2 regions of the Stenotrophomonas sp. FW305-C-20-S1 genome follow, and region 1 is predicted to be linked to the other one. Evidence: riboswitches for the same ligand, from Rfam matches in the RefSeq annotation. Region 1 holds a riboswitch; the other holds the start of a gene.
The links. Region 1 has a riboswitch for glycine ahead of gcvP (aminomethyl-transferring glycine dehydrogenase). Riboswitches for the same ligand answer to the same signal wherever they lie in the genome.
Positions count from the first base shown of each region.

Region 1 (2,931 bases):
CCAGCGCCAGGATCGGGAAGATCAGCGCCATGCCCATGCCACCAAGGAAGATCGGCATCACCGCCCACGGCAGCGCGAACTGCGGCGCCAGGGTGACGTAGCCGATGTTCAACACGGCAGAGACCGCACACAGGGTGAAACCGAGCGCGACCTGCCGGGTCGGTGTGCTGTGCCCGGCCATGCGCCCGGACAGGAACGAACCGGTGGTCATGCCGCCGATGGTGGGAATGAACAACCACGCAAAGCCACCTTCACCCAGATGCAGGTGCTGCATCACGATGGCCGGCGCCGAGGAGATGTACAGGAAGATGCCGCCGAACCCGATGCTGCCGGCCAGGGCCAGGCGCAGGAACCGCGGATTGAAGCCGATGCGCACGTAATCGCGCAGCAACGTGCGTGGCGACAGGGCGATCCGCGCCTCCACCGGATGGGTTTCCGGCAGGAAGCGCGCGGTGGCCGCCAGCAGCACCAGCGCAAATACCACCAGGAACCAGAAGATCAGCGGCCAGCCGGCACCGCTGAGCAGGATCCAGCCACCGATGATCGGCGCGATGGCCGGGGCGATACCGAACAGCATCGACACCTGGCTCATCAGCCGCTGCGCGTCGTGGCCGTGGTACAGATCGCGGATCACCGCGCGGCCGACGATCATGCCCACGCCGGCGGACAGGCCCTGCAGTGCGCGGAACGCCAGCAGCGTGGTCAGGTCGGTAGACAACGCACAGCCCACCGAGGCGCCGACGAAGATCACCAGGCCGCCGAGGATCACCCGCTTGCGTCCCCACGCATCGGACAGCGGGCCATGGGCCAGGCTCATCAGGCCGTAGAACAGCAGGTAGACGCTGATGGTCTGCTGCACCGCCACCTCGTCCACCGCCAGACGCTGGGCCAGCTGCGGAAACGCGGGAAAGATGGTGTCGATCGAGAACGGACCGAACATGGCCAGGCCAGCGAGCAACAGGGCCATGCGGCGGGTGGAAGGAGCAACGGCGGCGGTCATCGGGCAAGCGTCCGGCAGGGCCATGCATGACACGCACGGCGGGCGCCGATCCCCTGCAGCAGGGACGGCGCCAGATGAATACGAGAATCCCACCATCATAGGTGGGGAATGCGCGCGATGCCATGCACGGATGCACAGAACGCACGCCCGGGCCATCGGCCATTCAGCCCCGTGAGGCCAGCCCGGGCCACCGTCAGGCGCCGGCAACGAGCTATAATCGGCGGGCAACACGGTGGGAGAAGCAGGTCACCGCTGCCGAAGGCGCAACGCCCGTAATCGCTCAGGCCCGATACCACCCGTAACAGAACTCTGGAGAGACCGGTTCGATCCGGCGCCGAAGGGGCACGAAGCTGCGGTTTTCCGCGCTTTTAAACTCTCAGGCAAAAGGACAGAGGGGCGCCCGCAGACCGCCGACCGGCGGCTTGTGCCCGTGCGTGTGCCCTTTCCTGACGGATCCTTCGCCATGTCCCAGAACACCCCTTCCCTGCGTGAGCTCGAGCACCATTCGGCGTTCGTCGAGCGCCACATCGGCCCCAACGATGCCGAGATCGCGCAGATGCTCGGCGTCATCGGCCACGCCTCGCTGGATGCGATGACCGATGCCATCGTGCCGGCCAAGATCAAGTCGCCGGCACCGCTGGCGCTGCCGGAGTCGATCACCGAAGTGCAGGCGCTGGCGAAGATCCGCGCGATCGCCGACAAGAACACCGTGCTGCGCAGCTTCATCGGCCAGGGCTACTACGGTACCCACACGCCGAACGTGATCCTGCGCAACATCCTGGAAAACCCGGCCTGGTACACCGCCTACACCCCGTACCAGGCGGAAATCTCGCAGGGCCGCATGGAAGCGCTGATCAACTTCCAGACCCTGTGCGCCGACCTGACCGGCATGGAAATCGCCAACGCCTCGCTGCTGGACGAAGCCACGGCCGCCGCTGAAGCGATGACCCTGGCCAAGCGCTCGGCCAAGTCGAAGTCGGACACCTTCTTCGTGCACGACGCCGTGCACCCGCAGACGCTGGAACTGCTGCGCACCCGCGCCGAGCCCATGGGCATCGTGCTGCGCGTGGGCACCCCGGCCGAAGCGCTGGAAGCGGAAGCCTTCGGCCTGCTGCTGCAGTACCCGGACACCTTCGGCCAGGTGGGCGACTACAAGGCGCTGGTCGATGCCGTGCACGCGCGCGGCGGCCTGGTGGCCGTGGCCACCGACCTGCTGGCACTGACCCTGCTGGCCGCCCCGGGCGAATGGGGTGCGGACATCGTGGTCGGCAACAGCCAGCGTTTCGGCGTGCCGTTCGGCTTCGGTGGCCCGCATGCTGCGTTCATGGCCTGCCGTGACGCCTACAAGCGTTCCATGCCGGGCCGCCTGATCGGCGTCTCGATCGACGCACAGGGCAACCCGGCCTACCGCCTGACCCTGCAGACCCGCGAACAGCACATCCGCCGCGAGAAGGCCACCTCCAACATCTGCACCGCACAGGTGCTGCTGGCGGTGATGGCCTCGATGTATGCCGTCTACCACGGCCCGGAAGGCCTGACCCGCATCGCCCGCCGCACCCATCGCCTGGCCGCCATCCTGGCCAGCGCGCTGCGCACTGCCGGTGTGCAGGTCGGTGCCGACTTCTTCGACACGCTGCACGTCACCGGTGTCGACGCCGACGCGATCCATGCCAAGGCCCGTGCCGCCGGCTACAACCTGCGTGCGATCGACAGCAGTTCGGTCGGCATCAGCCTGGACGAGACCGCCACCCGCGCCGACATCGTCGCCGTAGGCGCGCTGTTCGGTGCCACCGTTGATGTGGACGCGCTCGATGCCAGCACCGCCGATGCGCTGCCGGCCGGCCTGCTGCGCCAGTCCGCGTTCCTGACCCACCCGGTGTTCAACACCCACCACAGCGAGCACGAACTGCTGCGCTACCTGCGTTCGCTGG
Region 1 is NZ_JBYTEK010000009.1:92,986-95,916, reverse strand. Features, by position in the region: gene AC3WTC_RS07055 (multidrug effflux MFS transporter) at 1-1,000, opposite strand, end outside; glycine riboswitch at 1,300-1,402, shown strand; gene gcvP (aminomethyl-transferring glycine dehydrogenase) at 1,464-2,931, shown strand, end outside.

Region 2 (2,931 bases), on a different contig from region 1:
AATCAGCAGCGCGGGATGCTCACCCAGCTGCAGGCGCACATTGACGAACTGGTTGGGGAACAGCGCCTGGTCGGTGTTGTCGAACTGCGCGCGCAGCTTCAGCGTGCCGGTGGCGGTATCGATGCGGTTGTCGACGCTGGACAGGGTGCCGCTGGCGAGCTGCCGTCGTTCTTCGCGGTCCCAGCTTTCCACCGCCAGCGCCGGCTGCGCCTGCACCGCATCGAGCAGGGCGGGAAGCTCCGGCTCGGGCACGGTGAACAGCACGCTGATCGGCGCCGTCTGCGACAGCGTGACCAGGCCTTCGGTATCGCTGGCGTGCACCAGGTTGCCTACGTCCAGCCGGCGCAGGCCGACACGGCCGCTGACCGGGGCGATGATGCGCGTGTACTGCAATTGCAGGCGTGCTTCGTCCACCGATGCCTGGTCGCTGAGGCGGCGCCCCTGCAGCTGCCGCACCTTGCTCTGCTGGTCGCTCAGTTCCTGTGCCGACACGTAGTTCTGTCGCTGCAGTTCGCGGTAGCGCTGCAGCTGGCGCTCGGCATTCTCCAGCTCGGCCAGGTTCTGCTGCTGCGTACCCTGTGCGTGCGCAAGCTTCACTTGGTAGGGGCGGGGATCGATCTGTGCCAGCAGGTCCCCGGCGTTGACCTGCTGACCTTCCTGGAAATGCAGGCGCATCAGTTCGCCGTCCACGCGGCTGCGCACCACCACGCTGTGCAGCGGAGTGACCGTACCGACCGCCTTCATCCGCAGCACCAGCGGCTCGGCGCTGGCGAGGGCGATGCGTACAGGCACCGTCTTGCCGCTGCCGGCTTCGCCACTGCCCGCCTCGGCCTGCGGCCACAGCCACCACGCCAGGCCAGCGACAAGGGCAAGACCGGCAACGACCAGCAACAGGCGGGCACGACGTGAGCGGGAATTTTCGGCGACAGACATGGGCATCCTGCGCCCTGCGCGCACGCAGGGTCATGCGGGCCCGTCGGCACCACGAAGGGCCACGGGCAGCGGGGAAGGGGATTGTCTGGCGGGGCCGCAGGCGCGGCGTGGCTGGATGCCGTCGCGTGTGCGACGGGGCGCCAATGGTAGCGGTTTACGCAGGCCGTCGCCGCGTGACCTTGGTCATGCCACCCCGCCGGTAGTGCCGGCCAGCGCTCAATGCACTTCGTCGTGGTACACGAACTTCGGCATTTCCCAGCGGTAATGGATCGCCAGCAGGCGCACGGCGAACCCGCCACCCAGGCAGCACAGGATCGCCGTGGCATCGGCCACGCCCCAGTGCAGCAACAGCAGATACACCGCACCGGTCAGCAGCGAGATGATGGCGTACAGCTCTTTCTGGAAGATCAACGGCACCTCGTTGCAGAGGATGTCGCGCAGCACGCCGCCGAAGGCGCCGGTGAGCATGCCGGCGATCAGCACGATCGGCAGTGCATGGCCGGCCTCGCGCGCGATCGAGCAGCCGATCAGGGTGAAGGCGATCAGGCCCAGGCCATCGAGCACCAGGAAGGTGCGGCGGAAGTGATGCATCCAGCGCGCCACCCAGGTGGCGATCAGTGCGGCGCACACAGTGAAGCCGAGGTACTCAGGGTGTTTCACCCAGCCCAGCGGATAGTGGCCAAGCAGGATGTCGCGCAGCGAGCCGCCACCGAGGGCGGTGACACAGGCGATCATCACCACGCCGAACAGGTCCATGCGGCGGCGGCCGGCAGACAGGGCACCGGTCATGGCTTCGGCGGAAATAGCGATCAGGTAGATGATGGACAGCAGCATGGGACAGGCTCCGGGCGCGGTGGGGCCGGCCATGCGCACATACCGCCACTGCCTGCGCAATGACGGGATGACGATGACCGGTGCCGCTCCCGCTGTCCTTTTGCCTGAGAGTTCAGCGGCGTGAGCCGCGTGCCCCTTCGGCGGATCGTCCCGGGCGTGCCCGGTGACCTCTCTCCAGCTCGGCGAGTCGAATGCATGGTTGGTGGGATTCCAGCCCACCGGCCTGAGCGATCATGGGAGCCTGCGCCTTCGGCGGGCGCCAGCGCGGCGCCTCTCTCCTGCATTCGGTCGCCAGTATATCCGCTGCAGTGCAGCACGGCATAATCCGGCAATGGTTTCGCCCTCCCGCCCGTGGTTCCTGTACCTGCTCGAATGCCGCGACGGCAGCTATTACGCCGGCATCAGCACCGACGTGCAGGCCCGCTTTGCTGCCCACCAGGCCGGCAAGGGGGCCCGCTACACCCGGTCGCGGCCGCCACTGCGGGTCCTGGCGGTGCGTGAGTACCCGGACCGGGCAGCGGCCTCGCGTGCCGAATGGGAGCTCAAGCGGCAGCCGCGCGAACGCAAACTGGCGTGGCTGTTGCAGTAGATCCACGCCATGCGCGGATGGGGCGCATCCGGCCATGCCATGATCGCCCAGCCCTCAGCGCTGGAGACCCGGATGTCCACCGTTGCCCTGTTGTTCGCACTTTCCGCAGCAGCAAGCCCTGCCGCCGACGCCGCCACGATCGCAGCCATCGATGCCACCTGCCACGACTACGTCGACGGTCAACTGGAAGCCGACCCGCAGCGCGTCGCCCGTTCCCTGCATCCGGACCTGGCCAAGCGCGCGGTGCTCGGTGATACACCGGACGAGCGCCTGGGCCTGCGCCGGATGTCGAAGGAAGAGCTGGTTGCGCTGACGAAGCAGGGCGCGTTGAAGACCCCGAAAGATCAATGGGATCGCCGCTGCACGGTGCTGGACGTGACCGGCAACGCCGCATCGGTGCGGCTGGAAACCCCGTGGTTCGTCGACTACTTCCACATGGGCCGCTTCGAGCAGCGCTGGGTCATCGTCAACGCGCTGTGGTACCCGAAGCCGAAGGCGGAGTGACGCATGCGTGCTGCGGGCCGTGCATGGATCGCGCTACTGCTGTTGCTGGCCTTCGTTGCCCTGCTACCGGG
Region 2 is NZ_JBYTEK010000032.1:31,738-34,668, reverse strand. Features, by position in the region: gene AC3WTC_RS15820 (MdtA/MuxA family multidrug efflux RND transporter periplasmic adaptor subunit) at 1-933, opposite strand, end outside; gene AC3WTC_RS15815 (trimeric intracellular cation channel family protein) at 1,150-1,767, opposite strand; glycine riboswitch at 1,852-1,955, opposite strand; glycine riboswitch at 1,969-2,058, opposite strand; gene AC3WTC_RS15810 (GIY-YIG nuclease family protein) at 2,099-2,356, shown strand; gene AC3WTC_RS15805 (nuclear transport factor 2 family protein) at 2,429-2,860, shown strand; gene AC3WTC_RS15800 (hypothetical protein) at 2,864-2,931, shown strand, end outside.
Region 2: linked by a shared signal. The riboswitch ahead of AC3WTC_RS15815 (trimeric intracellular cation channel family protein) and the one ahead of gcvP (aminomethyl-transferring glycine dehydrogenase) in region 1 are both predicted to bind glycine.